4 regions of the Paenarthrobacter sp. 22069 genome follow, and region 3 is predicted to be linked to each of the others. Evidence: riboswitches for the same ligand, from Rfam matches in the RefSeq annotation. Region 3 holds a riboswitch; each other region holds the start of a gene.

Region 1 (7,683 bases), on a different contig from region 3:
CGGCGCGCCATTGCGGCCGCTGTTGCCCGGCACCGCTCGGAGAACCCGCCGGCAAACCCCGCCACGGACGAGCTGGTGGTCAAGCTGGTGGTGAGCCGCGGCGTCGAGGGCGCTCCCGCCCCCACCGCGTGGGTCCAGGCCTCTCCCGCGGGTGCTGCCGGCCGGCGGCAGCGGGAGACGGGCATCGACGTGATCTTCCTGGACCGCGGCTATGACAGCGACGTTGCCGAGCGTGCGCCCTGGCTGCTCCTGGGTGCGAAGACGCTGTCCTACGCCGTGAACATGGCCGCCCTCCGCTACGCCCACAAGCAGGGTGCGGATGACGTAATCTTCCTGTCCTCCAATGGCCGCGTCCTGGAAGGCCCCACGTCCACCGTGCTGCTGGCGCACGTGGAAGAGTCCGGCACCGGCACCCGGGTCAAACGCCTGATCACGCCACAGCTGGACAGCGGAATCCTTCCCGGGACGTCCCAGGGCGCGCTGTTCACCGCAGCGAAGGCGGCCGGCTGGGAATTGGGCTACGGCCCCCTGGAACCGCAGGACCTCCTGGACGCGGATGCCGTCTGGCTGATCTCCAGCGTCCGCCTGCTGGCGCCCGTCAACACGATCGACGGCAAGCAGATCGGCACGCCCTCGCTTCAGAAGGAACTGACAGCTGAGTTGAGCGCACTTTTCGCCGGTATCCACTAGGCGTGCGACAGGGCACGCCGTCCCTTTTCCCGCTGGAGTATCACCCGTAAGGTGTGGACCATGGACCCGCAAAACGTGCCGATCGAAAAATTGTCCTTTGACGACTGCTGGGAACTCCTCGCCGACGATATCGTGGGCAGGCTTGCCATCGTCGTGGACGGCCATCCCGAGATCTTTCCCGTCAACTACGTTGTCCATAGGCGCAGCATCGCGTTCCGCACGGCACCAGGCTCCAAGCTCTGGGGAGCCACCATGGAACGGGCCGCGGCGCTGGAGATCGACGGGTACGATCCCGCCACCGAAGTAGCGTGGAGCGTTGTGGCACGGGGCGATACCGAGATCATCGAGGACCAGGCCGAAAAGGACGCCGTGGACAGCCTCGGCCTCGAGCCCTGGCAGCCCGGTGAAAAGGCACATTATGTGCGGCTCAACGCCAAGGCGCTGACCGGGCGCCGGTTCAAGGTCAACCGGCCGGACGTTTGGAACACCCGGGCCCAGGACCGGCGACGGGCGTCGTTCGAGTAATCCTGGCGCCCGGCCGTATGTGAACAGGCTGCTTGTGAACAGTCTGCGGCCGTCAGACCCGGGAGGCCTGACGGGTCAGCTGTGCTTCCAGGCCGGACAGCAGGATGGTCAGTCCCTGGTCTAGTTCCATGGCGCCGTCGTACTCTGCGAGTGCGGGTGCCAGCGTGCGGAGCCTGGGGAATTCCTTGGCCGGCAGGCGGTGGAGCCCCAGGCGCAGCAGCACCTCGTTCTCTTCCGGGTCCACCACGTACTCCTGCAGTTCGTTCAGGATGTGCCCATACAGGAAGCCGTAGTAGGCCCGGTACACATGAAGCGCATCTGACGGTTCGAATCCCGCTGCCGCGAGCAGGGAAAGAATCTGCTCCAAGGGCCGGAGCGTGCCCAGCGGGCGCAGACCCAGCGGCGTGGAGAGCGGCCGGGTGACCAGCAACGGCACCACATTGGGGTGCTCCAGAGCCAGCTGGCGGAGGTTATGCGCGATGTTGCGCAGCTGCGCCTTCCAGTCCGGGTCCTCCGGGTGGATGGTGAGTTGGTTGAGCACGAGCTCAGACACGCCGTCCAGCAGGGCTGCGCGGTTTTCGGCGTACCGGTAAAGACTCATCGGGTCCCGGCCAAGCTCCTGTCCCAGCCGGCGCATGGTCAGTGCATCGAGCCCTTCGGCGTCCACGACTTCCAAGGCTTTCGCCAGCACCACGTCCCGGCTCAGCCTGGCCTTGCGGCTGGCTGTTGTGACGGTTTTTGGGGAAGCCATGTTGTCCATCCTGAATGCCGGGCGGGTCACGGAAGCGATTACTCCAGTCGCTTGCCGTATCTGTAGTCTACAGGTAAAGTCTACAGCGTAGACATACGGTGAGAGCGTCCCTGGTTCCGTTCTTGTGGACGGCATGGTGTTTATGAACCGCTGTCCTTGTGCAGGACACGGGATACCGCTGCTGTAGCCGAACGGTGGCACCGAGCACTGAGCGAAGGGAAGCCGCAATGGCACATTCGCAGTTCGACATCTTCCTGCAGGAAGCTACCCACTTTGACCAGGTCTCAGGATCCAACCTGGACCGTGACCGCCTCTATGGGCTTTACACGAGCTGGTGCTTCATCAACCAGCAGGCACCCGGCCCCGAATCGAATTTCTGGGCAGCCATGAAGCACAAGGTTTCACTCCGCCACAACGGGCTTCGGATGAAGGGCCCTGCCGCGGCCGACTACATCCTGAGCAGCTACCCGCGGCTGTCTTGAAACTCCGGCCCTCTCCGTAAGGGCTCCGGCCGGCCCTCGGAACATGATTTAATGCTGTGGCACTTGCGTGCCACAGCATTTTTCGTCCTGAACGCCTAGCCCGTCGCTGAAGCCGGCAGCGGTGTCCTCGCCCCATTCGAGCGCCGCCCCGAGCCATGGTTTTCCCGGTCAGGGGCGCCCGCAGCTGCCGGGCGGCATCGGCTTGCGCCGCACCTGCATCGGCTGCAGCTGCCAGGCCCACCAGGGCCAGAAGGCTGATGAGGAGCCCGGCCACCACGGAGACGAGGGAACGTGGACGGCTGCGGCGGACCGCGGGGTGCGACGTGTTTCCCCGGATGCTGACAAGAACCCCCCCCCCCGGCACTCATTGCTCTGGCGTCGGGGGTGCCCCACCCTAGGAACCTTATCGCCTTGGGCGCCTGCTGAATTACGGAACATGACGACGGCGGCGATGCGGGTTTTCGCGGCAGGTGTTACGTTTTTGGGGAGTAATGAGTACCGGTGTGAAGCCCTGACTGGCCGGTCGGCAACCCTCCCTTTCGCGGCGGGGTGCCTCAGGTGAATACTCGGCATATCGACCGATTCGAGCTGCAAGCGTGAAAGAAGGAGTTCCGTCATGTCTGACGCACCTGCCCCCGAGGAAAGACTGTCCTACCGCCTTATCAGCGGCGCGGACAACCGTGAATTCTGTGAGCGGATCTCCAACGCCCTTGCCGAAGGCTACGTGCTGCACGGCAGCCCGGCTGCAACCTTCAACGGCACCAGCGTGATCGTGGCGCAGGCGATCGTCCTTCCGTCAGCGATCGCTTCCGCAGATGCCGCCGTGGCCACCGCCGTGGACCAGCTCGACGCCGCTGGAGACCTCGAATTCGACGGCGAGGGGCACGCATGAGCTACGCAGGAGACCTGACCCCGGAGGAAGCCTGGGCCAAGCTGGAGCAGGGCGCCATCCTGGTGGACGTCCGCACGGAGGGCGAATGGGCCCACATCGGCATCCCGGACACAAAGGCCACGGACAACGATCCGCTGTTCATCCAATGGACCTTCCCCGGCGGCATCCCCAACCCGCGCTTCGTCCAGGACCTCAAGGAGCAGGCGCCGGAAGACCCGAGCGCGGAACTGGTGTTCCTGTGCCGCTCCGGCCAGCGCTCCATTGCCGCGGCCACCGCCGCCACCCAGGCCGGCTTCACGTCCTACAGCGTGCTGGAAGGCTTCGAAGGCGAGCCGGACCATTACGGCGAACGTACCGTCAATGGCTGGAAGAACCGCGGCCTGCCCACCAACCTCGGAAAGAACTAAGTGAGCTTCAACCAAGACGCCCCCGGCTGGAACCCCGACACACAGGCCGTCCGCGGCGGCCTTGACCGAACCAACTTCCAGGAAACGTCCGAGGCCATCTTCCTGAATTCCGGCTTCGTCTACGAGTCCGCCGCGGCAGCCGAACGCGCATTCACCGGCGAGGATGAGCGCTTTGTCTACTCCCGCTACGGCAACCCGTCGGTGGCCACATTCCAGGAACGGCTCAGGCTGCTGGAAGGCACTGAGGCATGCTTCGCGACGGCGTCGGGAATGTCCGCGGTGTTCACTGCCCTTGGTGCCCTGCTGGCTGCCGGCGACCGGGTGGTGGCCGCCCGCTCACTGTTCGGTTCGTGCTTTGTGATCCTGAACGAGATCCTGCCCCGTTGGGGTGTGGAGACGGTCTTCGTGGACGGCCCGGACCTGGACCAGTGGCGGGAGGCACTCTCCAAGCCCACCGCCGCCGTCTTCTTCGAATCCCCGTCCAACCCCATGCAGGAGATCGTGGACATCGCCGCCGTCAGCGAACTGGCGCACGCGGCCGGTGCAACGGTGGTGGCGGACAACGTCTTTGCCACTCCCCTGCTGCAGCGCTGTGGCGACCTCGGTGCGGACGTCATCGTCTACTCCGGCACCAAGCACATCGACGGGCAGGGCAGGGTGATGGGCGGGGCCATCCTCGGTACCAAGGAGTTCATCGACGGCCCGGTCAAGCAGCTGATGCGCCACACCGGCCCAGCGCTTTCCGCCTTCAACGCCTGGGTCCTGACCAAGGGCCTGGAAACCATGGGCCTGCGGGTCAACCATTCCTCCGCCACGGCCCTGCGGCTGGCAGAGTGGCTGGAAGAACAGCCGGCTGTGAGCTGGGTGAAGTACCCGCTGCTGAAGTCGCACCCGCAATACGCCCTGGCGGCAAAGCAGATGAGCGCCGGCGGCACGGTGCTGACGCTGGAGCTGTCTCCTTCCGCCGGGCGTTCGGCGAAGGAAGCGGCGTTCGCGCTGCTGGACGGGCTGCGCATCATCGATATCTCCAACAACCTCGGCGATTCCAAGTCCCTGATCACCCACCCCGCCACCACCACGCACCGCGCCATGGGGCCGGAGGGGCGTGCCGCGATCGGCTTGAGCGACGGAGTGGTCCGGTTGTCCGTAGGCCTTGAGGACCCTGAAGACCTTATCCGCGACCTGGAACAGGCACTGAAGCAGATCTAGCCGGGCTGGACGTCGAGGCGGATTTGGACGCTGTCACCAGCGCTGAGGTTTCTTCCGCGATCTCGTCAGCGATGTTCGCGGGAACGGTCAGGAAGTGCCATGGCGCTTCACCCGGGTGCAACCAGAGTTCAGCCTCAAATACGTACGACGGCGTCACGCGGCAGAATATGCCACGGCCACCTGGCAGGCGCCATGGGGCCAGCTACCTGACATAAGTCCAAAGGGTGCGGCAGCCGCTGCCTCCACTGCCTGCTGGGCGCACTGCCCGCTGCCTGTCGGATTCAAATGTCGGACCCTCGTTGGATGATGTGGGTATGGGAATCAGCATCGGTGTTGGGGCAGTGACGGAGGGTATCTCTGCCTCTGTTGCTGCCCTTGATGCGCTGGACCTTGAAGACGCTGTTCTGGATTCCGATGCTCATGGCGGCACTGACGTGGACGTGTTGCAGCGTCGGTACGAACTGCGGCTGGAACGGCTCGCGGTGGTGAAACGGCTCGAGGGCCAGCTCGCCGCGGTGAAAGCCCGCGATGTTGCCGACGCCGTGCAGATCCAACACGCGATGCTTGCCCCGAACGCCCCCGTACAGGAGCGCACCTATGCGGAGATGTCCGCCGTGGAGGAGATCGCCGGGATCCTGACCATCAGCTCCCCAGCTGCCAGCGCCCTCGTGGACCAGTCTCGCCGGGTCTCCTGCTTGCCGCCAGTGATGGATGCCCTGTCGGCGGGGGCCGTGTCCTGGCAGCACGCAAGAATTGTTGCCGACGAAACCGAAGGCCTCACCCCTGCCGGCGCCGCGGGTTTGGTGGCGCACTTCTTCGACCCCGACGCACCCAATCCCGCCCGCGGCGCCACCCCCGGCGACCTCATCCCGTCCCGGTTCCGGGCCAAGGTCCGTGCGTGGCGGGAACGCCACCACCCCGAATCGATCGAAAAGCGCCACGCCAAAGGAGTCGCAGACCGGCGAATGGAATACACCCCCGACCGCGACGGCATGGCCTGGCTCTCCCTCTACCTGCCCGGACACACCGCATCTGCCATCTGGAACCGCACCACCGCCACCGCCCGCGGACTCCAAAGCCCCGACGAACCCCGCACCCTCACCCAACTCCGCCCCGACATCGCAGCATCCCTCCTGCTAGGCGAGGGCAATACCGCTGAGCTTGGGAAGGTCCCCACCCCGCGGGCCGATGTCCTGGTGACCGTGCCGGTGTTCGCTCTGCTCGGTATCACGGATGAGCCGGCGGAATTGGACGGCTTCGGTCCCATCCCGGCATCGATGGCCCGGACACTGGTCGCGGACGGGGCTGATTCGTTTTACCGGGTGCTGGTCGACCCCCGCTACGGGGCGCCTTTGGAGATCGGCCGCACCCGCTACCGGCTCCCAGAGACCATCAAACAATGGATCAGGATGCGGGACCGCAGATGCACCTTCCCCGGCTGCAGCAACCACACCCCGGACAACGACATCGACCATGGGACCGCCTGGGAAGACGGGGGAAGCACCGGGATCAGCAACCTGGCCCAGCTCTGCCACAAACATCACCGGCTCAAACACAACTCCCGGTGGGTACCCGATACCGCGGCCCCGAATGAGCCACCAGGCTGGACCTCACCCACCGGCCGGCACTACACACCCGACCACCCCACCCCCGAACCAACCCACTGGCCGCCAGGCACGCTGCCCGGGCAGCGAAGTCTCATGGAGGAAGCACTTCTGCAGCTCCTCGCTGCCTAAATCCGCAGCGCCAGCTCGGGAGGGCACGGTCGAACACGCGGGCAGAGTTTTCTCGCTCAGCCTGCTTCGCGATAGATCATCGGCTCTCCGCCGGTGGCAACAATCGCTGCCCTTAGGCCTACATTGTTTGTTTTGTCGCCTGCTGCTTAGTGGGAAGCGAAGCCAAGGCCAGGTAGCGCATCACCAGGGCGGCTGAAATCAGCGCCGCCGAGAACGGCAGGCACCCCTGGGCGGCCAATACATAGACTTGCGTCAGGGCAAAGAAGAAGCCGTTTGAACCGTTGAACGTCTGAGTGCCCAGCGTCTGCATGAACGTATTTGCGAACAAGAGAATCAACAGACCAATAGCGCCCAGGACCACTCCTGCCCACAAAGTACGCCGGTACAACGTCGACTTCGGGTTTCCAGTCATTCCATCCCCCAAGGAAAGGGCAGCTCATGCTGCCGCCGATGACTCACCTAAGCACGGCGTGCCATCCCTTACAAGCGGGATGTCCGCGAGGACCGTCTCAGGCCTGGCGTACGCGCAGCAGCTCCGGCGTTGTCCCCACCTCTGACAGGTCCAGCGAACCGCGCATGGTGACGTGGACGGCCTGGCGGACCACAGCGCCGAACCCCATGTCCTCCGGCGGCGGCCCGGCCAGGGCCTTGTCGCGTGCACGGCGTTGTTCGGCCGCCCCTGTTCCGCGGGCGATGATGTCCTCCACACCCTGCCGTGCAAGGGCCAGCTCGCCCTGTTCGTCCAGCACCGGCGCCAGGTAATCAACCAGCGAACGGACTACATCCGCCGCGGGAGCGGGCCGGAAGTTCCCGAAGTCCAGGAGCTCACCGCTGAGCCCCTCGCTACTGGCCTGCCAGGACGCCATCCGCAGCAGGACAGTAGGCACCGGTGCCGGATCGACATCCTCGCGCCACTCCCGGCTGGCGGATTCCACCAGCGCCCGGACCAGCACCGCGATCAGAGCGGCGTCCTCGGCCCGAAGGCAGACAT
Region 2 (7,683 bases), on a different contig from region 3:
AGCCTACGCTTCAAGCCGTACAGCAAAGCGCCCGTCCTGACGCGCCCGTTTGGCTGTGTTTGGGCTATTTCGTCGGGGCAGCGCTCTTTCGGCCATTGCCCTGGCCGTCGCCTTGTCCTGCGCCCTGTGGCGGGCTCTGGGCTTGGCCGGGATTGTCCGCAGACCCAGGGGCGTTCTGCGCCCAGGCTCCGGCGTCCACGCCGACTGCCGGATTCGGCGCTGGCGTCCCAGTCCCACCCGACCCGGCGGATGCATTCGTCCCCGCAGCGGCGCCTGTTCCGGCGGCCGCCGCCGGCGTGCGGTCCTCTTTGGACGCGCCCGAAACATCCTTGTTGTTGGCTGAGCCAACCTCCCCGGCGCCGGATGCCGCAGCTCCGCCCGCACAGGCTGCGGCGACGGAATCGTGCTTAGGCGGTCCTGTACAGGCCGGAGGGCCGGACAGGCCTGAGGGATCGCGCAGGAGCCGGAAGGCCGGGCTCCCGGTCTGGCTACCGGCCCCACGAGGCGCCGCTGTTGACGTGGCATCTGCCAGTTCTGCGGCGGCTACCGGGTCAGCGGCACGGTGGCCGGTGGCCGCGGGCGCAGCGGTGGAAGGCCCGTTCCAGGGCACCCATTCCTCCAGAAGGTGCTCCACGGCGTTGCTGTAGGGGACGGTGGAGCTGGCGGCCACTCCACCGACGCCCAGCCCCATTCCGGCCACCAGGACCAGGCCAAAGGCCGTCGGACGGTGGCGGCGACGGCGGCGGCGGCGGAGGGCCAGGTCGTCCCCGGGCTCCTCCCCGCCGTCGTGTTTGCCTGCCTTGCCGGGTTCAGCTGCGCTGCCTGCCTCAGCGGGACCAGGGTTTCCGGCCGGTGCTGCGGCCCGTGCCGCAAGCAGCGCGGCCAGTTCCCCTGTGGGCGCCGGCGCCGGCAGGGCCGCCAAGGCGCCCAGCGAGAGCAGGGCGCCGCGCAGTTCAAGGTCCTGGCCGCAGCCTGCGTCCTGAAGCATGTCATCCACAAGGGTGGTGAGGTTGTCGGAGGCGGATGTCATGGCGTGAGATACTCCTTCACTGCCGCAAGTTCCCGGAGTTTCAGCAGGGCGCGCCGCTGGAGCTGTTTGACCGCGCCGGTGCTCTTGCCCATGGCCTCCGCTGTCTGTTCCAGCGTCAGGCCGCCCACCAGGCGCAGCGACAGCACTTCACGCTGGTCCCCTGGCAGTCCGTCCAGGAGTCCCAGGACTTCCGCCGGCGAGATGCGTTGCAGGGCTTCGTTTTCCGCCGAGGTGTCCTCACGCTGGTCGAGCTCCGGTTCGAAGGGCAGCTTGGCGGGGCTTCGGCGTTGGCGTCGGTGATCGTCCACCATCCGGGCGTGGGCAACGGAGAAGATAAAGGTCCGCAGTCCGCCCTCTCCACCATGGACTGTGTCGATCCGGGGCAGGACGGAAAGGAACACGTCCTGCATCGCCGCCTCCGGATCCTCGACTCCCCGGGCCGTGAGATAACCCAATACCTGTGACGCATATGTCTTGTAGACCAGGCTGAAGCCAGCGGTCCCGGTAACCGGCCGGTCCTGAGCCTCGTCTGTCTGGGCGTCGGTCACTGACGTAAAACTTTCCGTCAAGAAGGGTGTTGGCAGGGCAAGCGTTCAGTACTGCGGGAACGCTGCCCCTACTTTACCCTCCAGTAACCACCGCCTCCGGAACCGCCACATGCCCCGGCAGGCTCTTCAATGGCCAAACCGGACTATGCGGACAAGCCCTCCGCGCAAGACAAAAGAGCCGGTCTGGAACATGATGGGGGACAGGTTCCAGACCGGCACTTCATAGGGGTAATCGCTGCGCACCATGAAAGGGTTACGCGTTTCGAAAAAATTCTTTGTAAGGCATTTTTTCGTTCGTCAGCGGGCTGCTGCGCGGGTCCACCGGGGTGCCGTCGCCTGCCGGCGCGGCGCCTTCGCCAGGGGGAAGGCATGCAGCCTGCCGGGCATCCGCTCCTCGCTGCAGGCGGGCACGACGGCGGCCGGCACCTCCGCGGAAGCGGCGGCGGCAGCGGCGACGGGGACGGCCGCGGGGCGGCCCGCAGTCCCGGTGGGGCATAGATCCGTGACCAGGCCGGTACCCGCGCATTCGCGTACGGCAGCGATTCCGGCGGCGAGGGCCTGTTTGTCCTGGTACGGTCCGGAGACGGCCACCACGGCGCCGTCCGGCGCCAGGAGCCGGAACCGGAAGAGCGAATCAGCGTCAACGAATGCTTCGAATTTTCCGGCCATGACGATCCTTCCTTGGGCACCAGGGGGTACCAACGAGTCTGGCCGCACCGCCGACAACCTCACAAGACCGATCGCGTTAAGCCTGTGTAAATTGCTTTCAACCCGATACAAGACAAGCGGCAGGCCACCTGTGGAAGGTGCCTGCCGCCGTCGTGGTCCTGCCCTGGACGGGCGTGTCAGTCGTTGATGAGGTCGTTCACCACGATGGTCTGGTCGCGGTCCGGGCCGACGCCGATGGCGGAGAACCGGGTTCCGGAGAGCTTCTCCAGGGCCAGGACGTAGTTCCGCGCGTTCTCCGGCAGGTCCGCGAGGGTGCGGGCTCCGGTGATGTCCTCGGTCCAGCCGTCGAAGTACTCGAAGATGGGCTTAGCGTGGTGGAATTCGGTCTGCGTCATGGGCATTTCGTCGTGGCGCACGCCGTCTACGTCGTAAGCCACGCACACAGGGATCTGCTCGATGCCGGTGAGCACGTCCAGCTTGGTGACGAAGTAGTCCGTGAAGCCGTTCACGCGGGAAGCGTGGCGGGCCAGGACGGCGTCGTACCAGCCGCAGCGACGGGGACGGCCGGTGTTCACGCCGAACTCGCCACCGGTCTTCTGCAGGTAGACACCCATCTCATCGAAGAGTTCCGTGGGGAACGGGCCGGCACCAACACGGGTGGTGTAGGCCTTGATGATGCCGATGGAACGCGAGATGCGGGTGGGGCCGATGCCGGAGCCCACGGAGGCGCCGCCTGCGGTCGGGTTGGACGACGTGACGAACGGGTAGGTGCCGTGGTCGACGTCCAGGAACGTGGCCTGGCCGCCCTCCATCAGGACCACCTTTCCTTCGTCCAGGGCGGTGTTCAGGACCAGGGTGCTGTCGATGACCAGGGGGCGGAGTCGTTCGGCGAAGGACAGGAAGTACTCCACGATCTCGTCCACCACCACGCTGCGCCGGTTGTAGACCTTGACCAGAAGTTCGTTCTTCTGGCGCAGTGAGCCTTCCACCTTCTGGCGCAGGATGGACTCGTCGAAGACGTCCTGGACCCGGATGCCCAGGCGGGCCACCTTGTCCATATAGGCGGGGCCGATGCCGCGGCCGGTGGTGCCGATGGCGCGGCTGCCCAGGAAGCGTTCAGTCACCTTGTCCAGGACCTGGTGGTACGGGGCCACCAGGTGGGCGTTCGCGGATACCCGCAGTTTTGAGGTGTCCGCGCCGCGGGCCTGGAGACCGTCGATTTCCTGGAAAAGGGCCTCGAGGTTCACCACACAGCCGTTGCCGATAATGGGGACGGCATTGGGGCTGAGGATGCCTGCCGGCAGCAGCTTGAGTTCGTACTTTTCACCGCCTACGACGACGGTGTGCCCGGCGTTGTTGCCGCCGTTGGGCTTGACGACGTAGTCAACACGGCCGCCCAGCAGGTCGGTGGCCTTGCCTTTTCCTTCGTCGCCCCACTGGGCTCCTACGATCACAATTGCTGGCATGGGATCCTCCCCCATTCGTTCGGGCTGCCCGTGTCCGGCCACCAGGTGGCGGGCCCGTGCAGCGCCGTTCATGAGAATGCCCCGAACAGACCGGCCTTCGCCAGGCCGCGTTGCGGCGCAGCGACGCAAGAGTTCGGGGGCTCTTACCACCCAAGTTTAGCGGATCGGGCACTTTGTCCAGCGTGTGGCCCGCCGCCGTCCCATGGATATCCGGACCGCGGCGGCGTCGGGCCGCCTACTCGTCCTCGGCCTCCCCTGCAGGCCGCGGGGTTCATCCAGGTAGTGGTCCGACATGCCACGCATCTCGAAAAGCAGGACAGCGATTCAGGGAGGGAGCGGCTGCCGGCTGTGGGGCACGGAACCAGGCGACACATTCCGGACGGATTTGCCCGGACCGCGCCCGCTCGATTTAAGTGGGAGTGAACCATCCGGAGCGGCTGAGAGACCTGGCTCAGTGACGCCGCAGCAACCACGGCCCGGCATCAACAGATGCTTGCCGAAGGTGCTACTGCCAGGACCGATGGAAAGGAATCCAGCATGTCCCTGAACACTGACCACATCCGCGTAACCCACGCCGGCTCGTTGCCCCGCACGCCGGAGCTCATCGCGGCCAACGCCGCCAAGGAATCGGAGGGAATTACCCCCGGCTTCCTTGAACTCCTCGAAGGCTCCGTGGTGGACGTGGTGCAGCGCCAGAAGGACCTGGGCATCGACATCCCCAATGACGGCGAGTACGGGCACACCATGTCCAGTTCCGTGGACTACGGGGCGTGGTGGAACTACTCCTTTGCACGGCTGGGCGGCCTGCAGCCCACGGACGTGGACCGCTGGGCCGAGGCCGGCGTACGCCGCTCGTCACCCGGCAACGTTGTCCTGACCTCGTTCCCCGACCGCCGGGACCGGCAGGCGTTCAACGAGGCCTACAACGATCCCTCCTCAGGCATCCTCACCCACCGAAAGAGCGTGGCCCAGCCCAAGATCACCGGGCCCCTGAGCTACACCGGCCAGGACCTGGTGGCATCCGACGTCCGGAACCTGAAGACCGGGCTGGCCGCGGCTGGGCTCTCGGACGGCTTCGTCGCCTCCCTCTCCCCCGGATCCTGCGCGCGGCTGGCCAATGAGTACTACAAGACGGACGAGGAACTCCTCTACGCCTGCGCCGATGCCATGCGGGAGGAATACAAAGCCATCATCGACGCCGGCCTCACGGTCCAGCTCGACGATCCGTCCCTGGCCGAGAGCTGGGACCAGATCAACCCGGAGCCGTCCCTGGAGGACTACCTGAAGTTCATCCAGCTGCGGGTGGAGGCCACCAACTGGGCATTGCGCGACCTCCCCCAGGACCAGATCCGGCTGCACGTCTGTTGGGGTTCCTGGCACGGCCCCCACACCACGGACATCCCCCTCGCCGACATCATCGGGTCGGTGCTGCAGGTCAACGCGGGCGCATACTCCTTCGAAGCAGCCAACGTCCGCCACGAACACGAATGGCGGGTGTGGGAGGACACCAAGCTCCCCGAGGGCAAGGTGATCATCCCCGGCGTCGTTTCGCACGCCACCAACGTGGTGGAACATCCCGACCTGGTGGCAGACCGCATTGTCCGCTTTGCGGAAATCGTGGGCCGCGGGAACGTTATCGCCTCCACCGACTGCGGCTTGGGCGGCCGCGTCCACCCGCAGATCGCCTTCGCAAAACTGGAGGCGCTGGGCGAGGGCGCACGCCGCGCCACCAAACGACTCTGGTAGCGCCGACCCCTAAACGCCGGCTGTGCCTTCCATCACCGGGAGGCACGGCCGGCGTTTCGCTTCCCGCAGCTTGCTAAACTGGACAAGGCCGGACAGGAGCCGGCCCACCCCAACCAACCGCCACCGACGTGACGCGCGCCCGCGTACCCGCATCGGTGACGGCAGCAATGCCAATCCCCGCAGGAGAACCAGCCCTTCATGACAGCCCTGGCCCCCGAAACATTCCACGAACAGCTCATGAGCCGCCGCTACGAACCGAGCGTGGCCGCCGTCAACGAACTGTGCGACTCACTGCGGGAAGCCAAGCCCGGAACCACAGTTCCCTACGTTGACCCCATGCACGACGTGGAGGAATGCCGCATCATCAGCCTGTTCTCCAACATCGGCGAAGCGGACAAGTCCGGTTTCATCACCGCCGGGGACCAGGACGCCGCCACCCGAATGCTGGGCATCCAGTGGAAGCTGGCCCTGCGGCCCGAGTTCGTCATGCCGTGGAACGTCCATCCCTGGCATGTCCCCGGCGAAGCCAACGGCAAGTTCACTCCGGACCAGATCCAGGCGGGCCTGAAGCCCCTGCTGAAGTTCCTGGCCTTGGTTCCCCGCGCCTCGGTCATCGTGGCACACGGCACCGAAGCCAACCGCCTGGCCAACCTGCTGCTGAAGACCGAAGTACCCCTGCTGTGGCGCCGCGGCCTGAAGACCTACAAGGTCCGGTCCCTCAGTGGCCGCGCTTTCGCCGGCTCCCCGGCGCGCCAGGAAGAGTACCTCGAAGACATGCGGGCCGCGTACGCCGACGCTATGGCGCGCACGGGCATCGCCAACAAGGGCTAGCCAGGTCTAAACAGGCTCAAGTACACACACAAGACGACGGCGGCCGGCCGCCTTTCATGCGAAAGGTGACCGGCCGCCGTCGTTCCCACCGGGGATCTAGGAGCCTTCGATGGCCGCCTTGGCCTTGGGGTCGGAGTCATTCAGGAACTTCTGGATCCGCTCCGGCTCGTCAGCTTCGCCGATGGCCGATGAGGCCCGGCCCAGGGAGTAGAGGGCACGCAGGAAGCCGCGGTTCGGCTCGTGCTCCCATGGAATGGGGCCAACGCCCCGCCAGCCGTTGCGGCGCAGCGCGTCCAGCCCGCGGTGGTAGCCCACGCGGGCGTAGGCGTAGGAGTCGATGGTGCGGCCCTCGGTCCACGCTTCCTCGGCCAGGATGGCCCAGAGGAGCGAGGATGTAGGGTGCTTTTCCACCAGGTCCAGGGCCTCGTGGCCGGCCTCGAGCTGCCCGTACACCTCTGTTTCGGCAGGCAGGAGCGTCGGCTCCGGCCCCATCAGGTTCCGGCGGAACTCGTCCGACATTTAGAAGGTCTTTCCGGCCGAACCGAGCTGCTTGGTGGCTTCCACCACGCGGGCTGCAAGGCCGGCTTCGGCGGAGGCGCCCCACACGCGGGGGTCGTAGGTCTTCTTGTTGCCCACTTCGCCGTCGACCTTCAGGACGCCGTCGTAGTTCTTGAACATGTGGTCCGCCACCGGACGCGTGTAGGCGTACTGGGTGTCAGTGTCGATGTTCATCTTGATGGTGCCGTAGGAGACGGCGTCGGCGATCTCCTGGTCCGAGGAGCCGGAACCGCCGTGGAACACCAGGTCGAACGGGTTCTCCTTGCCGATCTTGGCGCCCACCTGGGCCTGGATGTCCTTGAGGATCTCCGGGCGCAGCTTGACGCCGCCGGGCTTGTACACGCCGTGCACGTTGCCGAAGGTCAGGGCCGTGATGTAGCGGCCGTTCTCGCCCGAGCCGAGGGCATCGATGGTGGCCAGGGCGTCTTCCACGGTGGTGTACAGCTTGTCGTTGATGGCGTTCTCCACGCCGTCTTCCTCGCCGCCGACGGTGCCGATTTCAACTTCGAGGATCATCTTGGCCGCGGCGGTGCGCTGCAGCAGTTCGCGGGCGATGCGCAGGTTCTCCTGCAGGGTCTCTGCCGAGCCGTCCCACATGTGCGAGTTGAACAGCGGGTTGCGGCCGGCCTTGACCTCAGCCTCGGAAGCCTCGAGCAGGGGCAGGACGAAGCCGTCCAGCTTGTCCTTGGGGCAGTGGTCGGTGTGCAGGGCGATGTTCACGCCGTAGTTCTTGGCAACTTCGCGGGCGAAGGCAGCGAAGCCCAGGGAACCGGCAACCATGTCCTTGGTGGATGCGCCTGACCAGTAGGCGGCACCGCCGGTGGACACCTGCACG
Region 3 (7,683 bases):
CCCGCTCCAGGCCAAGAGTATGACCGGTTGTGACTTCCCGGCTTGCCGCCGGCGCTGGACCCGATCAGGCGTCGGTTGCATGCGCTACCGACGCCCGGGGTACCCGGCGCGCCTTACGCCCGGCTGCCTGCTAGGCCTCCTTGGCGGCGCGGAAGCCCGCTTCGAGGTCGGCCAGGATGTCATCGATGTGCTCCAGGCCGACGGACAGCCGTACCAGCCCCGGGTTCACCCCGGCCACTACCTGCTGTTCCGGGGAAAGCTGGCTGTGGGTGGTCGACGCCGGGTGGATGACCAAGGAGCGGACGTCGCCGATATTCGCCACATGGGAGTGCAGCTCGAGGGCATCGACGAAGCGCTTGCCCGCCTCCGCCCCGCCGGCCAGGTTGAAGGAAACAACGGCGCCAGTCCCTTTGGGCCCGTACTTGCGGCCACGCTCGTACCAACGGCTGGACGGCAGCCCCGCGTAGGCGACCGATTCGACGTCGTCCCTTGCCTCCAGCCAGCGCGCCACTTCGGTGGCGTTGGCAACATGCCGTTCCACCCGCAGGCTCAACGTCTCAAGGCCCTGCGAAATGAGGAACGCGTTGAACGGTGATACCGCCGAGCCGAGGTCCCGCAGCAGCTGGACACGGGCCTTGAGGATGTAGGACAGGTTGGCGCCCAGGGCGCCGTCCGCTCCGAGGTCGCGTGCGTAGACGAGTCCGTTGTAGGTGGGGTCGGGGGTGTTGAAGCCGGGGAACCGGTCCGGATCCTTGCTGAAATCGAAGTTTCCGGAGTCGACGATGACGCCGGCGATGGCCGAGCCGTGGCCGCCCAGGTACTTGGTGGCAGAGTGGATCACGATGTCCGCTCCCCATTCAAGGGGGCGGATGAGGTACGGGGTGGAGAGGGTGTTGTCCACGATCAGGGGGACGCCTGCCTCGTGGGCCACCCGGGAAATACCCTCGATGTCCAGGACGTCCTGGCGCGGATTGGACACCACTTCACCAAAGAAGAGCTTGGTGTTGGGCTGCACGGCGTCGCGCCACTGGTCCAGGTTGTCCGGATCGGCCACGAAAGTGACGGAGATGCCGAACTTCTTCAGCGTGTGGGCAAAGAGGTTGTAGGTTCCGCCGTAGAGGCTTGGGCTGGCCACGATGTGGTCGCCGGCCTCGGCAATGTTCAGCACCGCGAACGTTTCGGCGGCCTGCCCGGAGCTGAGGAGCAGGGCAGCCAGGCCGCCCTCCAGGCTGGCAATCCGCTGCTCCACGGCGTCCTGGGTTGGGTTGCCGATGCGGGTATAAATGGGGGCCAGTTCGGCCAGGGCAAAGCGGTTGGCAGCGCTTTCGGCACTCGGGAACACGAAGGACGTGGTCTGGTAGATGGGCAGGGCGCGGGCTCCCGTGGCACTGTCCACTTCCTGGCCGGCATGGATTTGGCGGGTTTCGAAGGACCATCCGTTGGACATTTCAGTCTCCTGTGACATGGGCCCGGCATGCTCGGAGCAGTGCGGGCCGCGCTTGCTTCCGGCTTTTGCCGGACAGCCAGGTCTTCACCCGGGGCACCCCACCGCGGATGGAGGGTTGCCGGCCAGCGAGCCGGGGCTTTGCGCTGGCGCTCATGACCTGGGCTCAGTCTAGGAACCGGATAGTTGCCTCGGAAAGCATTGTGACGAACAAGGTCTTCCGGCGGCCGTGCCGGGTGCAGCGATGCCGATGCCACGGTCGGTGCCGGGCCTGCCAACGAGCGTGCCCAACAGGAAAAATGCTAGTAAGGCTGCCCTTAGCTGAGAGCCCGATCACAAAGTGCCAAGATGTTCGCATGCGCATGGATCACGTCTCTTACGCCTGTGAACACGATGGCCTCGCGGCCACTACCGAACGTATTGCAACTGCCCTCGGCGTTGAGGCAGTGAAGGGCGGGGTGCACCCCCGGTTCGGAACCCGGAATATGATCATCCCGCTCGCCGGGCACAAGTATCTTGAAGTTGTGGAGGTGCTGGACCACCCGGCATCGGACAAGGCACCGTTCGGCCAGGCAGTTCGTGCCCGTTCCGCAGCCGGTGGCGGCTGGATGGGCTGGTGCGTCGAAGTGGACGACCTCGCCCCCTTCGAGGAACGCCTTGGCCGCGCTGCCGTGAACGGCAACCGGAAGTTCCCGGACGGCCGCGAACTGGTCTGGAAGCAGATCGGCATCCTGGGGCTCATCGCGGATCCCCAGGTCCCGTACATGCTCAAGTGGGAGGGCGATCCGTCGCTGCACCCGTCCAACGCCTACCCAAGCAACCTCAAGATGAGCTGCCTCACCATTGCCGGTTCCGCTTCGCGCGTGACCGAGTGGCTGGGTGAGCCCGTGGAGAAGCCGCTGGAGGATGTGGCGGTGGAGTGGGTTGCCCCGCATGGCACCCCGGGCATCCTGTCGGTCACGTTTGAAACAGCCAGCGGAGCCGTCACCATCTGACCATCCCTGCGTCCCGCAGCCTGCGGGATCTGGCTCTCCGGCACGTGCCCGGATTCGCTTCGGCCGCCATCGGGTGGTGACAACGGCGTCACCACCCGATGGCGGCCGAATTCATTTAACGAGTTCCGGGTGCCTGTGCCTGCGTGGGCAGCTTTTCGACTCTCATTGTCGGACCCTCGTTGGATGATGTGGGTATGGGAATCAGCGGTGGCGTTGGGGCAGTGATGGCGGGTATTTCTGCCTCTGTTGCTGCCCTTGATGCGCTGGACCTTGAGGATGCTGTTCTGGATTCCGATGCTCATGGTGGCACTGACGTTGATGTGTTGCAGCGGCGGTACGAACTGCGGCTGCAACGGCTCGAGGTGGTGAAACGGCTGGAGGGCCAGCTCGCCGTGGTGAAAGCCCGTGATGTTGCCGACGCCGCCGAGATCCAGCACGCGTTGCTTGCCCCGAACGCCCCTTTGCAGGAGCGGACCTACGCGGAGATGTCGGCCGTGGAGGAGATCGCCGGGATCCTGACCATCAGCTCCGCCGCGGCCGGCGCTTTTGTGGACCAGTCGCGCCGGATCTGCTCCCTGCCGCCGGTGATCGACGCTTTGGCCGCCGGGGCCATGTCCTGGCAGCACGCCCGCATCGTTGCGGACGAAACCGAGGGCCTCACCCCTGCCGGCGCTGCTGGATTGGTGGCGCACTTCTTCGACCCCAACGCCCCCAGCCCGGCCCGCGGCGCCGCCCCCGGCCAGCTCGTCCCGTCCCGGTTCCGGGCCAAGGTCCGCTCCTGGCGCGAACGCCACCACCCCGAATCGATCGAGAAGCGCCACGCAAAGGGAGTCGCTGACCGGCGGATGGAATACACCCCCGACCGGGACGGCATGGCCTGGCTCTCCCTCTACCTGCCCGGCCACACCGCCTCAGCCATCTGGAACCGCACCACCGCCACCGCACGCGGACTCCAAGGCCCCGACGAACCCCGCACCCTCACCCAACTCCGCCCCGACATCGCAGCATCCCTCCTCCTCGGAGCCAGCCTGAAGCCCGGCACAGAGGAAGACGGGCACGCCGCAGGCACCACCGGCACGCAGAATGTCACCAGGATCGGGAAAGTCCCCACCCCGCGGGCCGACGTCCTGGTGACCGTGCCGGTGTTCGCCCTGCTCGGTATCACGGATGAGCCGGCGGAATTGGACGGCTTCGGTCCCATCCCGGCATCGATGGCGCGGAAACTCGTAGCGGACGGCGCCAACTCGTTCTACCGGGTGCTGGTCGACCCCCGCGACGGTGCACCTTTGGAGATCGGCCGCACCCGCTACCGGCTCACCGAGGCCATCAAACAATGGATCAGGATGCGCGACCGGAAATGCACCTTCCCCGGCTGCAGCAACCACACCCCCGACAACGACACCGACCATGGGACCGCCTGGGAACACGGGGGAAGCACCGGGATCACCAACCTGGCCCAGCTCTGCCCCAAACACCACCGGCTCAAACACAACTCCCGGTGGGTACCCGATACCGCGGCCCCGAATGAGCCACCAGGCTGGACCTCACCCACCGGCCGGCACTACACACCCGAACACCCCACCCCCGAACCAACCCACTGGCCACCAGACACCCTGCCAGACACTGGTGCGAGGCCAACTGTCGAAAGCGCACTGCCCCATGCCCCGACTCCACCGGAGCTGACCAATCAGTCGCCAACCTCAGTCCGACCCGGAACCGAACAACAACACCCGGGGGCACAGGAACTGGAGGACCTGCACTGGCTCCAGATCCTCGCCGGGATGCCCGCCTGGCCGGACCCCCCGCCCGAGGAACCACCGGGAAACAATATGGTGGACACCGACGACCTTTGCTGCACCGATCCCCTGTGGGACGACTTCTACGCCCTGCCTTTCCGGTTGCCGGCCGACCCACAAGCCAGCTTGCAACAGTTGCTACCGCACACCTGACATTGGCACTCCAGCCTGCTCACGACGGGAAAGCAGCTCTTTTACAGCTGAATCGCGCGGCTGGATGCCTCGCGCGCGCATCCCGGTTTTTCGGGCCGAACAATTAGCGGGCCGCAGAAGGCTCACAGACCGGAGACATTCACCCCAGGCCCACGGCCTTGCCAAAGAGGCTGAAGCCCACAAAGGCCACCATGTCCAGCAGGGCGTGCGCGATGACCAGGGGCATGACGCGGCGCGTGCGGGTATACAGCCAGGCGAAGACAATGCCCATCACGGCATTGCCGATGAAAGGTCCGAAGCCCTGGTACAGGTGGTAACTGCCGCGCAGCACTGAACTCACACCGATGGCCAGCGGCATACTCCAGCCGAACTTGCCGAAACGGTCCAGCAGGTAACCCACCACAATGACTTCCTCGAGCACTGCGTGGCGGACAGCCGAAAGAATGAGGACGGGGACGGTCCACCAGTAGGCATCGAGGGCGCTGGGGATGATCGCCGTGGTGATTCCCAGGGCACGGCCGGCGGCATAGAGGCCCAGTGAGGGGATGCCGATCAGCGCGGCCAGACCAAGCCCCTGCAACAGGTCCCGGCCCGGCCGCGCAAAATTGAAGCCGAGTTTCCGAAAGGCTGATCCGGCGTTGTGGTCCTCACCGGGCCCCGCCTGGCGCTGGTCGGTCAGGAAGTAGAAGACCAGCAGCACCGGTACCAGCGCGAAGATGATGTCCAATAGCTGGTACGTCAGGTCGAAGTACTCGCGCGTGCTCTGCGAGCGGTTCAGGGTGGACGTACCCTCGGCCAGTGGCGCCCGGGTCATCTTGTCCAGCAGCTGCACCACGGAATAGACAGCCGACTGGCCCAGGGACAGGCCCAGGACGATCCATACTTCAAGCCGCAGGCGGCGGCGGGAGGGAACCAGCATGTTCCCATCTTGCCTTCAGTTTCTGGATCCGGGCTGATGGAGCGGAAGGTGTCAACTAAAGTGCACGCAAGCCGCCGTGCGAAGCATGGATCAGGCGGGGGCGACGATGACTTCCGTACCGTTGGCCTCAAAGGCGGCTTTGTCGCGTGCGGAGATGCCGGAGTCGGTAATCAGCCGGGTGAAGTTGTACCCGTCCATCGTGGCAAAGGCCCGCACCCCCACCTTCGAGGAATCCGCCAGGACGTAGGACACCCGCGCCCGGCTGGCGAGCAGGGCATTGACGGACGCCTCCCCCTCCCCCGTATTGGTGGGCCCGACTTCGGGATCGATGCCGTTCACGCCAATGAACGCGATGTCCAGCACCACCTTCTGCATGATGATGTCCGTATAGGGGCCCACCAGCTCGTAGGACCGCGGGTTCAGGATGCCGCCGGTTACCATCACCTTGATATTGGGCCGGACCGCAAGCTGGCCGGCGATGTTGATGGCATTGGTCACCACCGTGAGCGTCGGCTGGTTGGAGGGTGCGTTCAGGTCCTCCCGGGTGGCCAGGATCTGCGCAAGGGCGGTGCTGGTGGTGCCCCCGCAGAGACCGATCACCGCACCCGGCCGGATCAAGGCAGAGGCGCACTGCGCGATCTGTTCCTTGGCTTCCGCGTGGTCGTCGCGGTTGTATCGTCCGGGCAGGTCGTATGCGAGGGCGCCCGTGGTGGCGCCTCCCCGGGTCCGCGTCAGCAGGCGTCGCTTGGCAAGGCTGTCCAGGTCGCGCCGGGCCGTGGCAGGGGAAACGTTGAGGGTGCTGACGATCTCGTCGACTTCAACCTGGCCGGTCTTGGCCAGCAGGTCAAGAATTGCGGTCAACCGGTCAGTTCGCGTCATCCGAGGGCCTTTCAATACACCAGCCACCGCATCCAGTGACGTTTCTTGATTGTATCCCATGGGAAACAATCAAGAACAATCAAAAGTGCAGAAGTGGTCTACCGCTGCCGAACGCCGGCCCGCCACACAGCGTACGTCAGGGGCATGCCCGGGCGGTAAGCGAGGTGCGTCGCGGAGGGCGCATTCAGCAGGTGCAGGTCGGCGCGGTGTCCGATCGCAATCGAGCCCACGGCGCGTTCGCCATCGGCGTCCCGTCCGGTCTCCCGGTGCATGGCCAAGGCGCCGCCGTAGGTGGCAGCCCTGACTGCCTCGTGCACGCTGAGGTGCATCTGCAGGACGGCAGTGGTCACGCAAAAGGCCATCGAGCTGGTGTATGACGTGCCCGGGTTGCAGTTGGACGCGAGTGCCACCTGCACTCCCGCATCCAGCAGCGCACGGGCGGGGGCCAAGGGCTGGCGGGTGGAAAGGTCGCAGGCAGGCAGGCAGGTGGCCACAGTGCCACGCTCGCCTGTTCCTGCGGCGGCATCCCAGCCGGACCAGGAGGCAGCCAGGGCCTTGACGTCCTGCGCGGCAAGGTAGTTGACGTGGTCCACGCTCGCGGCCCCCACCTCCACGGCCAGCTGCACGCCGGGGCCCTCACCCAACTGGTTGCCGTGCAGGCGCAGGCCCAGGCCGGCCTCGCGGCAGGCCATCAGCACCCGGCGGGACTGCTCGGCGTTGAAGGCACCCTCCTCACAGAACACGTCGGCCCATTGGACGTAGGGCCGCACTGCGGCCAGCATCGGACCGCAAACCAGGTCTGTGTACGCTTCCGCATCCTGGCCGGCGGGAACCAGATGGGCGCCAAGGTACGTCACCTGGTCGGCGACGGTGGAGGCTATGCGTGCGCTTCGTGCCTCGTTTTCGATGTCCAGTCCGTAGCCGGTCTTCGTTTCGAGATAGGTGGTTCCCTGCGAGACAGCTTCGGCAACCCGGCCCATGGCCAGCCGGGTGAGGTCGTAATCGGAGGTCGCACGGGTGGCACCCATGGTCACAGCGATGCCCCCGGCGGCGTACGCCTCCCCCGCCATCCGGGCTTCGAATTCGGCGGTGCGGTCCCCTGCGAACAACAGGTGCGTGTGCGAATCCACCCACCCGGGAAGCATCGCCCTGCCGCCGGCGTCGACGGCGTCGTCCGCCGCGGGAGCATCGGCCGAGGCCCCGATCCAGGAGATCCGCTCCCCCTCGACCACTACCGCCGCATCCTTGAGGACCCGGTGCTCGAGGTCCTGGGTCATCAATTCGGCAATGTTGGTAATGAGGGTGCTCATGGAACCATTCTTCAGCGCCGAATGGACCAGCGGGTGGCAGCCAGGGCGCGCGCTGTCCGGGATTCCGGACCTTCGCTTCCGGCTGACAGGCCCTGTGGCCCGGCGAGAATCTGGTCCGCTGCCAGTTCGGCCATGGCAGCAGAGGTCTGGAACCCGTAGCCGCCCTGGCCGGCAAGCCAGTAGAAGC
Region 4 (7,683 bases), on a different contig from region 3:
ATCCCACCAGGGCGGCGGCGGTCATGGCCGCCCGTCCCGGTTCCGCGAAATGAGCCTGCCGCACCGCCACCCCGCACCCGCGGAGGCAAGGCCGAGGACCAGGGACAGGCCCAGGTAGGCCGTCCACACCGGGTGGGCGCCGGCGCGCGCCAGCTGGTCGGAGGCGAGGATGACGGCGGAAAAGGTGGTGAACGAGCCCAGCAGGCCCGGACCGATCCCGGCACGCAGCCAGAACGCAGTGTGCGGCCGCGCCATCCAGACGGTGGTCAACGCTGCCAGGACGAAGCTGCCGCTGATGTTGATGCCAAGGGTTGCCCAGGGGATCGAGCCGGGCAGGTCCGGAAAGGCCAGGCCCAGCCCGTACCGCAGTTCGGTGCCGATCAGCCCGCCGGCAGCCACAGCGAGCCAGGCACGGCCTTCGGGCATCGCCACGTCAGTTGCCGTCCAGGACGCAGCCCGGATGGGGGGTGTCACCGGAGACCCACAGCGCGGAGGCAATCTCATCCGCAAGGTCGTACTCTCGGGAGCCGTCCGGACCGCTGATCCGCACGACCAGTGCGCCACCGAACGGCTTCCTGCCCAGCACCTCCACCTCGGCGTCCAGGTCAATCTCCTGGGCCGCGAGGTACCTCAGGAGTTCGGGGTTGTCGTCGCTGATCCGGGTGATCCTGCCCGTGTGCCCCTGGTCCAGCCCGGCGAGGAGGTGCGCGTGCGGCATCAGCACCTGGCCGTCCGCCGTGGGAATTGGGTCGCCGTGCGGGTCCCGGCGGGGGTTCCCGAGTTTGGCCGCGACGCGTTCGATGAACGTATCCGAGACCGCGTGCTCCAGCTGTTCGGCCTCGTCGTGGACCTCATCCCAGCTGTAGCCCAACCGCTGGACCAGGTAGGTCTCGATCAGGCGGTGGCGCCGGACCATGGCCAGGGCCAGCCGCAGCCCTGCCTCGGTCAGTGTGACGGCGCTGTAGGGCTTGTGGTCCACCAGGCCCTGGTCCTTGAGCTTGCGGACCATCTCCGAAACCGAGGAATTGGCCACCCCCAGCCGCTGCGCAAGCTGGGAGGAGGTGATGGGCTTGTCCTGCCATTCCGTGAAGGAATAGATGACCTTGACGTAGTCCTCGATCGAGGAGGAGGGCGCGCTGGTCTTCACGCCTTCAAGCCTACCGGCTCGGCGCATGCGGCACGGGAGGCAGCCGTCATGCCTTGGCGGCCCGCCAGGCAAGGGCGAGGTACGGAAGGTCGAGTTCCTGGCCGTGGCCGTAGGCAAGGTGCTCGTGCAGGTACCAGTCGAGGTTGGCCAGGACCTTGGCCCGCGTCGACTCGCCCGCCCGCAGGTAGTAGCTGCGCGACTTGGTCAGTTCCATCAGGTCGGTGGTGGTCACCTTGTCCTGCCAGTGCGTGACGTGCCCTTCGAGCCCGCGGAATTCGGGCCCCACCACGGGTTTGTGGCCCGGCCGGTACACATCACCGGCGTGCATGATCCGGGAGAGCCGGTGAACCCACGGGATGGAGGTGTCCAGCTGGTTCCAGACCAGACCGAGGGTCCCGTCCTGCCGGAGGACGCGCGCCAGTTCGGTGCTTGCCGCGAGGGGGTCGCACCAGTGCCACGCCTGCGCGACGGTGACGACGTCGAAGGACGCGTCGGGCAGGCCTGTCGCCTCGGCAGTCCCCGCCGCAGCCGTGGCGGCTGGATAGTGTTCCTCGAGTTGGGCGAGCATGTCCGCGGAGGGGTCGACGGCGGTGACGTCCAGTCCCATGTCCAGCAGCAGGGCAGTGAACTTTCCGGTTCCGGCGCCGACGTCCAGGGCATCGTGGGCGCCGGCGGGAACCAGCCACCGGGCGGACTCCTCCGGATAGCCGGGCCGGACGCGCTGGTAGTGCCTGCCGCCGTCCTGAAAGCTTTGTCCAAGCTCCCGGCGCCGCCCGTGATCGAGCCTGGGGCCACCCCGAACCACGTGCGGTCTCCTTCAGTCAACGCCCTGCAGTACCTTAAGAATCTACCGTATCTGCAGTGCCGGAAGGGTTAACGCCAGCAGCCCGGGGCTGCCGGACCTGCTGCAGGCTTAGTCGTCGATGCAGGGCGCGGCACCTGCGGTGCCGGGGGTGTTCGGTGCCCAGTGCGGGTAGGTGCGGGTGTCGTTGGCCGGTACCCAGCGGCCCGCGTCCACCACGTAGTCCCAGCCCAGCCCTTTGCTGCGGAGTGCCTGGATGCCCGCCAGGAGGCGCTCGGCGTCCTCCAGCCGGGAGCCGACGCCGAAGCTTGCACGCAGGGAACCGGAGGGAAGGCCCAGGCGCTTGAGCAGGGGGTGGGCGCAGAAACGTCCGTCCCTCAGGCCCACGCCGTGCTCGGCTGACAGGTAGGCCGCCACCAGTCCTGCGTCGTAGCCCTCCACGGAAAAGTTCACCACACCGATGGTGTCCGTTTCCGGGTTCGTGTCCTTGAAGATCTGGTGCACGGTTACGCCGTCGATGCGCTGCAGGCCCTCAACGAGGAACGAACGGATGGCGGATTCGTGGGCATGCCACCGGTCCTGGTCCAGCCCGGCGATGACCTGGGTGGCGCGGGCCAGGGTGGCAGCGCCCAGCACGTTCGGCGAGCCCCCCTCATGGCGGGCCGGCCCCGTGGCCCAGCTGACGCCGTCGAGGCGTGCTTCCTTGACGGCGCCGCCGCCGGCAAGGTGGGGTACGCCGGCATCCAGCCAGTCGGGCCGTCCCACCAGGACGCCTGCACCGAAGGGTGCATACAGTTTGTGGCCGGAGAACGCGAGGTAGTCGACGTCGTCCGCACTGATGTCCACCCGGCGGTGCGGTGCGAGCTGGGCCGCGTCCACCACGATCCGGGCACCGTGCTGGTGGGCCAGCGCGGCCAGGGCCCGGATGGGAAGGATTTCGCCCGTGACATTGGATGCGCCCGTGACCGCCAGCAGGCACACCCCGCCCTGCTCCAGTTCGGCGCGCACGGCGTCCAGGGTGCCGGCGATGGTGTCCGCGGCAACGATGCTGCGGTGCGGAACGCCCTGCCACGGCAGCAGGTTGGCGTGGTGTTCAATGTCCAGGTAGAGGACATCGCCGGCGGCGCGGCCGTCGGCCACGGGCAAGCAGCCGGCCAGCAGGTTCAGCGAGTCGGTGGTGTTGCGGGTGAAGATGACCGAATCATCCGGACGGCCACCAACGAAGTCGCGGACAATGCTGCGCGCGTTCTCGTACACGGAGGTGCTGATCTGGGATGCGTACCCCGCGCCGCGGTGGACGCTCGCGTAGTAGGGGAGGATCTCGTTCAGGTAGGCGGACACCAGCGACAGGGCCGGCGCGGACGCACCGTAGTCCAGGTTCGCGTAGCGGACATGGCCGCCGGCAATCAGGGGAGCCTGGATTTCGGCACCGGTGACGGCGGCAAGGGGCCGGCCCGCGGCCGCATGGCGTGCATCCGGAACGGGAGCTTCGGCAATAGCGTGCTGGGGGGAGACGGTGGCAGTTGTCACAGAGACCTCACTTGACTACAGGACTCCGGCATAAGGAATCCGCGCTTGCCGTATCCGCTCCGGACCGGCCTGGTCGTCACCCGGGGCACCCCACCGCGAATGGAGGGTTGCCGGCCAGCAAACCGGGGTTTTGCGCTGGCACTCGTGACCTGCATAAAAGCGTAGGACATCGGGCGGCCAGGACTGAAGCCGCGGCAATTGTTAAGGGTTTTGTTACGCGCCATCGAAGAAACGACGCCGGACACCCCCTTGCGGAGGTGTCAGGCGTCGCAAAATTCGTGGAAGACCGGAAACGGCAGCCGTTACAGCAGATCGTCGAGGTACGGGTTCAACCTGTGCAGTACCTCGGAGTGCAGGATCGAATTCGTGGCCAGAGCGTTCCCACCGAACGGCCCGTCCTCACCTTCCAGGGAGGTGAACCGGCCGCCGGCCTCCACCACGATGGGCACCAGTGCGGCCATGTCGTAAAGGTTCAGCTCCGGTTCGCAGGCGATGTCAACCGAACCCTCGGCCACCATGCAGTAGGACCAGAAGTCACCGTAGGCCCTGGTCCGCCAGACGTCCTCGGTGAGGCCGAGGAATTCGTCGAGGTTTCCCCGTTCCTTCCATCCCGTGAGGCTGGAGTAGGACAGGGACGCGTCAGAGAGGCTGGACACGTTGGAGACCCGGAGCCTGGTGGCGGCAGCCAGCGAGCGTCCCATGTAGGCGCCCATGCCCTTCGCCGCCCACCAGCGCTTGCCGAGGGCCGGCGCGCTGACCACACCGACCACGGGCTCGCCCTCGTCGACGAGGGCGATCAGTGTGGCCCAGACAGGCACGCCGCGGACAAAATTCTTGGTCCCGTCAATGGGATCGATGATCCAGCGCCGCGAGCCGTGGCCGGTGCTGCCGAATTCCTCGCCCAGGACGGCATCGCGGGGACGGGAGCGGGAGAGCTGGCCACGAATGGCTTCCTCGGCGGCCTTGTCGGCGTCGGTGACCGGCGTCAGGTCCGGCTTGGTCTCAACGTGGAGATCCAGGGCCTTGAAGCGGCTCATGGTCTGGTCGTCCACGGAGTCGGCCAGGACATGGGCCAGGCGCAGGTCATCGTTGTAGCTCGAAGCGGGTTGGATCATGGTTCCAAACTACCGTCTGCCGGCGTTTCTGCCGGGAGAACGCGTCAGTTGACGCTGCCAAGCTCCTTGGTTTCCTGCGCTTCCATCCTTGGATCGGTACCGAGCAACCGACGCAGGGACGCCAGCCGGGCCGGGCCAGTGGGTCCTGCATGTCCGCCGCCCACCCAGTCGTCGAGGCCGCAGTTCACCGCGGTTGCCGTGTGCTTGCAGCCGCGTTCGCAGTTCTCGATGCCGGGGGAGAGGTCCGGGAAGGAACGCAGGATCCGGTCCGGGTCCACGTGGGCCAATCCGAAGGAGCGAATGCCGGGGGTGTCGATGATCCAGCTGCCGGGCGGGGCGGCCGCCAGGCGCAGGGCCAGGGCGGAGGACGACGTGTGCCGGCCCCGCCCGGTCACCGCGTTGACTCCGCCGGTGGCCCGTTCGGCGCCGGTCAGGGCGTTGACCATGGTGGACTTGCCCACACCCGAGTGTCCGAGCATCACCGTGACCTTGCCGTCCAGGTGGGCCCGGAGGGCAGCCACGGCCGCGATGTCCAGCCGGGCCGAAAGACCGTCGTCCGAGCGCGCGTCGATTCCAGAGGCCTGGGCGTCGGCTGTCCGGCTGATGATCACCGGGAAATCCAGGTGGGTGTAGTTGGACAGCAGGTCCGCTGGATCCTTGACGTCGGCCTTGGTAACCAGCAGGATCGGCTCGATGCCGGCGTCGTAGGCGGCCACCAGGGCCCTGTCGATAAATCCCGTCCGGGGCTCTGGGTTGGCTGCCGCCACAACGATCACCAGTTGGTCGGCGTTGGCCACGACGGCGCGCTCAATGGGGTCGGTATCGTCGGCGCTGCGGCGCAGGAGCGTGTGCCGGTCCTGGATTTTCACCAGGCGTGCCAGCGTATCGGGGGCGCCGGACACGTCACCAACCAGCGACACAAAATCACCGGCAACCACCGGTGAGCGGCGGAGCTCGCGGGCCCGGGCCGCGACAACCACCCGCTCGTCCTCCGAGTCCTCATCCACCACCGCTGTGTACCGGCCGCGGTCCACCGTGATGATCCGTCCGGTCACGGCATCGTCATGGCTGGGCCGGTCCTTGGTGCGGGGCCGGGAGCCTTTCTTGTTCGGGCGGACCCGAACGTCTGATTCGTCCCAGGAATCAGTTCTCCGCGCCACTGCCGCGCCCCTCCGGTCCGGCTGCGGACGCCTGCTGCGCCAGCATGCCTGCCCACAGTTCCGGGAAATCGGGCATGGTCTTGGCGGTGGTGGCGATGTCCTCCACCTGCACGCCTTCCACAGCCAGTCCCAAAATTGCCCCTGCGGTGGCCATGCGGTGGTCGGCATAGCTGTGCACGACGCCGGCGTGCAGCCGGGCCGGGCGGATCACCAGCCCGTCAGCGGTCTCTTCGGCGTCACCGCCGAGCCGGTTAATCTCCGCCACCAGGGCTGCGAGCCGGTCCGTTTCGTGTCCGCGGAGGTGCGCAATTCCCGTGAGCCGGGAGGGACCGCTGGCCAGGGCACACAACGCAGCGACCGTAGGCGCCAGTTCGCTGGTGTCCGCGAAGTCGCCGCCCCGGATCTCCGGGCCGCCGGTGACGGTGAGGACGCTGTCTTCCAGAGTTACGGTGGCGCCCATGCTTGCCAGGATGCTGCGCCACAGGTCTCCCACCTGCTGGGTTTCCGTTGGCCAGTTGGGGATCCGGACCGTGCCCCGCGTGGCCAGGGCCGCCGCCAGGAAGGGCCCGGCATTGGAGAGGTCCTGTTCGATCCGCTGGTCGAAGGCCCGGATTGGGCCCGGCGCCACCACCCAGTGGTTGGGGACGGAGTCGTCCACGGACACGCCGGCACCCCGCAGCACGGCCACGGTCATATTGATGTGGTCAAGGCTGGGGACCGGCTTCCCCACGTGTTCCAGGTGCAGGCCTTCGTCGAACCTGGCGCCCACCAGCAGGAGGGCGGAAACGAACTGGGAGGAGGCGCTGGCGTCGATCACCAGGTGGCCGCCGCGGACTGCGCCGTTGCCTTCCACCACGAACGGGAGCGACGACGGCGCGCTGCCGTCCTCCGCCGAAACGTGCACACCAAGGGCCTTCAGGGCCTCAATGATGGTGCCCATGGGCCGCTTCCGCGCGTGCGGATCGCCGTCGAACTCGCTGGTTCCGTTGCGCAGCGCAGCGAGCGGCGGGACAAACCGCATGACGGTGCCGGCCAGCCCGCAGTCGATGCTGGTGGCTGATGGTGCTGCCGCGGCGGGCAGCGGCACCACTTCCAGGTCCGGACCAAAGGCGCCGTCCCCGGGGACCTCGGTGATGGTGGCACCCAGCTGCCGGAGCGCATCGACCATCAGCGCCGAGTCCCGCGAATGCAGGGGAGCGCGCAGGCGGGACGGGCCGTCCGCAAGGGCTGCCAGGACCAGGTACCTGTTGGTCAGGGACTTCGATCCGGGCACCGTGACGGTGGCATCGACGGGCCGGGACGCAAAAGGTGCGGCCCAGTGCTGGACAGGGGCCCCGTCACGGGTGGCGGCTGGTGCGGTCATTCGTGCTTATGCTCCCGTGGCGTGCTTGGCGGCGCGGCGCACGGCTTTGTCCGCCTTGTTCAGCTTCTTTGTGGTGGTCCGGCGCGCGTCGGCAGCGAGGTGCGAGGCGTTCCTCCGCGCGTCGGTGGCCAGGTGCTCGGCACGCCAGGCCAGGCCGGGCTTGCCGGCGGTGTCCACGGATGCGAGCAGGGCGCCGCCGCCCAGCGAGAGATTCTTGAGCAGCTGGTTCCGCCGGTTGTCGCGGCCTTCCTTGCTGCTGATATCCGCGCTGCGCCACTCCACAAAAGTGTTCAGGAGGGAGATTACCGTCAGCAGGCCTGCGGAGAGCCGGGAAAACTTGCCAAGCCCGAACAGGACTCCGGCGCCTACCTGAGTTCCACCGATCACCCGGGCAAGCGTCTTTTCGTTTGCCTGGAAGGGCAGCGAGGCCGCAGCCTTGCGCAGCAGCGGGGAGAGCTGCTGGGCGGTGTCATCAGAGTTCTTGAGCTTATCCAGTCCGGCAAGGACGAAACTGGAGGCAAGCATGGGCCGGGCGAGCGTGCGGACAAAGGACATGGATTTCCTCC

The links. Region 3 has a riboswitch for S-adenosylmethionine ahead of ACTJK0_RS11360 (bifunctional o-acetylhomoserine/o-acetylserine sulfhydrylase). Riboswitches for the same ligand answer to the same signal wherever they lie in the genome.
Region 1: another riboswitch for S-adenosylmethionine. It lies ahead of ACTJK0_RS05675 (DUF1737 domain-containing protein); the one in region 3 lies ahead of ACTJK0_RS11360 (bifunctional o-acetylhomoserine/o-acetylserine sulfhydrylase).
Region 2: another riboswitch for S-adenosylmethionine. It lies ahead of ACTJK0_RS15160 (cobalamin-independent methionine synthase II family protein); the one in region 3 lies ahead of ACTJK0_RS11360 (bifunctional o-acetylhomoserine/o-acetylserine sulfhydrylase).
Region 4: another riboswitch for S-adenosylmethionine. It lies ahead of ACTJK0_RS02440 (aminotransferase class V-fold PLP-dependent enzyme); the one in region 3 lies ahead of ACTJK0_RS11360 (bifunctional o-acetylhomoserine/o-acetylserine sulfhydrylase).

Annotation. Positions count from the first base shown of each region.
Region 1 covers NZ_JBQEQF010000005.1:127,143-134,825, forward strand. Annotated here, with positions in the region: gene ACTJK0_RS05655 (aminodeoxychorismate lyase) at 1-690, shown strand, start outside; gene ACTJK0_RS05660 (pyridoxamine 5'-phosphate oxidase family protein) at 751-1,215, shown strand; gene ACTJK0_RS05665 (TetR/AcrR family transcriptional regulator C-terminal domain-containing protein) at 1,268-1,966, opposite strand; gene ACTJK0_RS05670 (hypothetical protein) at 2,194-2,448, shown strand; SAM riboswitch class IV at 2,936-3,051, shown strand; gene ACTJK0_RS05675 (DUF1737 domain-containing protein) at 3,065-3,340, shown strand; gene ACTJK0_RS05680 (rhodanese-like domain-containing protein) at 3,337-3,747, shown strand; gene ACTJK0_RS05685 (O-succinylhomoserine sulfhydrylase) at 3,748-4,956, shown strand; gene ACTJK0_RS05690 (DUF1905 domain-containing protein) at 4,919-5,113, opposite strand; gene ACTJK0_RS05695 (DUF222 domain-containing protein) at 5,271-6,692, shown strand; gene ACTJK0_RS05700 (hypothetical protein) at 6,811-7,104, opposite strand; gene ACTJK0_RS05705 (glutamate--cysteine ligase 2) at 7,202-7,683, opposite strand, start outside.
Region 2 covers NZ_JBQEQF010000018.1:5,521-13,203, reverse strand. Annotated here, with positions in the region: gene ACTJK0_RS15180 (hypothetical protein) at 65-1,030, opposite strand; gene ACTJK0_RS15175 (RNA polymerase sigma factor) at 1,027-1,578, opposite strand; gene ACTJK0_RS15170 (YegP family protein) at 1,876-2,247, opposite strand; gene ACTJK0_RS15165 (adenylosuccinate synthase) at 2,424-3,713, opposite strand; SAM riboswitch class I at 4,135-4,240, shown strand; gene ACTJK0_RS15160 (cobalamin-independent methionine synthase II family protein) at 4,251-5,459, shown strand; gene ACTJK0_RS15155 (uracil-DNA glycosylase) at 5,658-6,290, shown strand; gene ACTJK0_RS15150 (DUF3151 domain-containing protein) at 6,387-6,809, opposite strand; gene fbaA (class II fructose-bisphosphate aldolase) at 6,810-7,683, opposite strand, start outside.
Region 3 covers NZ_JBQEQF010000012.1:40,671-48,353, reverse strand. Annotated here, with positions in the region: gene ACTJK0_RS11360 (bifunctional o-acetylhomoserine/o-acetylserine sulfhydrylase) at 131-1,465, opposite strand; SAM riboswitch class IV at 1,491-1,605, opposite strand; gene ACTJK0_RS11355 (VOC family protein) at 1,807-2,439, shown strand; gene ACTJK0_RS11350 (DUF222 domain-containing protein) at 2,634-4,388, shown strand; gene ACTJK0_RS11345 (CPBP family intramembrane glutamic endopeptidase) at 4,528-5,307, opposite strand; gene ACTJK0_RS11340 (DeoR/GlpR family DNA-binding transcription regulator) at 5,398-6,186, opposite strand; gene hutI (imidazolonepropionase) at 6,285-7,496, opposite strand; gene ACTJK0_RS11330 (NAD(P)/FAD-dependent oxidoreductase) at 7,508-7,683, opposite strand, start outside.
Region 4 covers NZ_JBQEQF010000002.1:200,684-208,366, reverse strand. Annotated here, with positions in the region: gene ACTJK0_RS02460 (FluC/FEX family fluoride channel) at 1-25, opposite strand, end outside; gene ACTJK0_RS02455 (FluC/FEX family fluoride channel) at 22-426, opposite strand; gene ACTJK0_RS02450 (metal-dependent transcriptional regulator) at 434-1,147, opposite strand; gene ACTJK0_RS02445 (class I SAM-dependent methyltransferase) at 1,194-1,952, opposite strand; gene ACTJK0_RS02440 (aminotransferase class V-fold PLP-dependent enzyme) at 2,061-3,479, opposite strand; SAM riboswitch class IV at 3,516-3,629, opposite strand; gene hisN (histidinol-phosphatase) at 3,782-4,594, opposite strand; gene rsgA (ribosome small subunit-dependent GTPase A) at 4,639-5,754, opposite strand; gene aroA (3-phosphoshikimate 1-carboxyvinyltransferase) at 5,738-7,117, opposite strand; gene ACTJK0_RS02420 (DoxX family protein) at 7,124-7,672, opposite strand.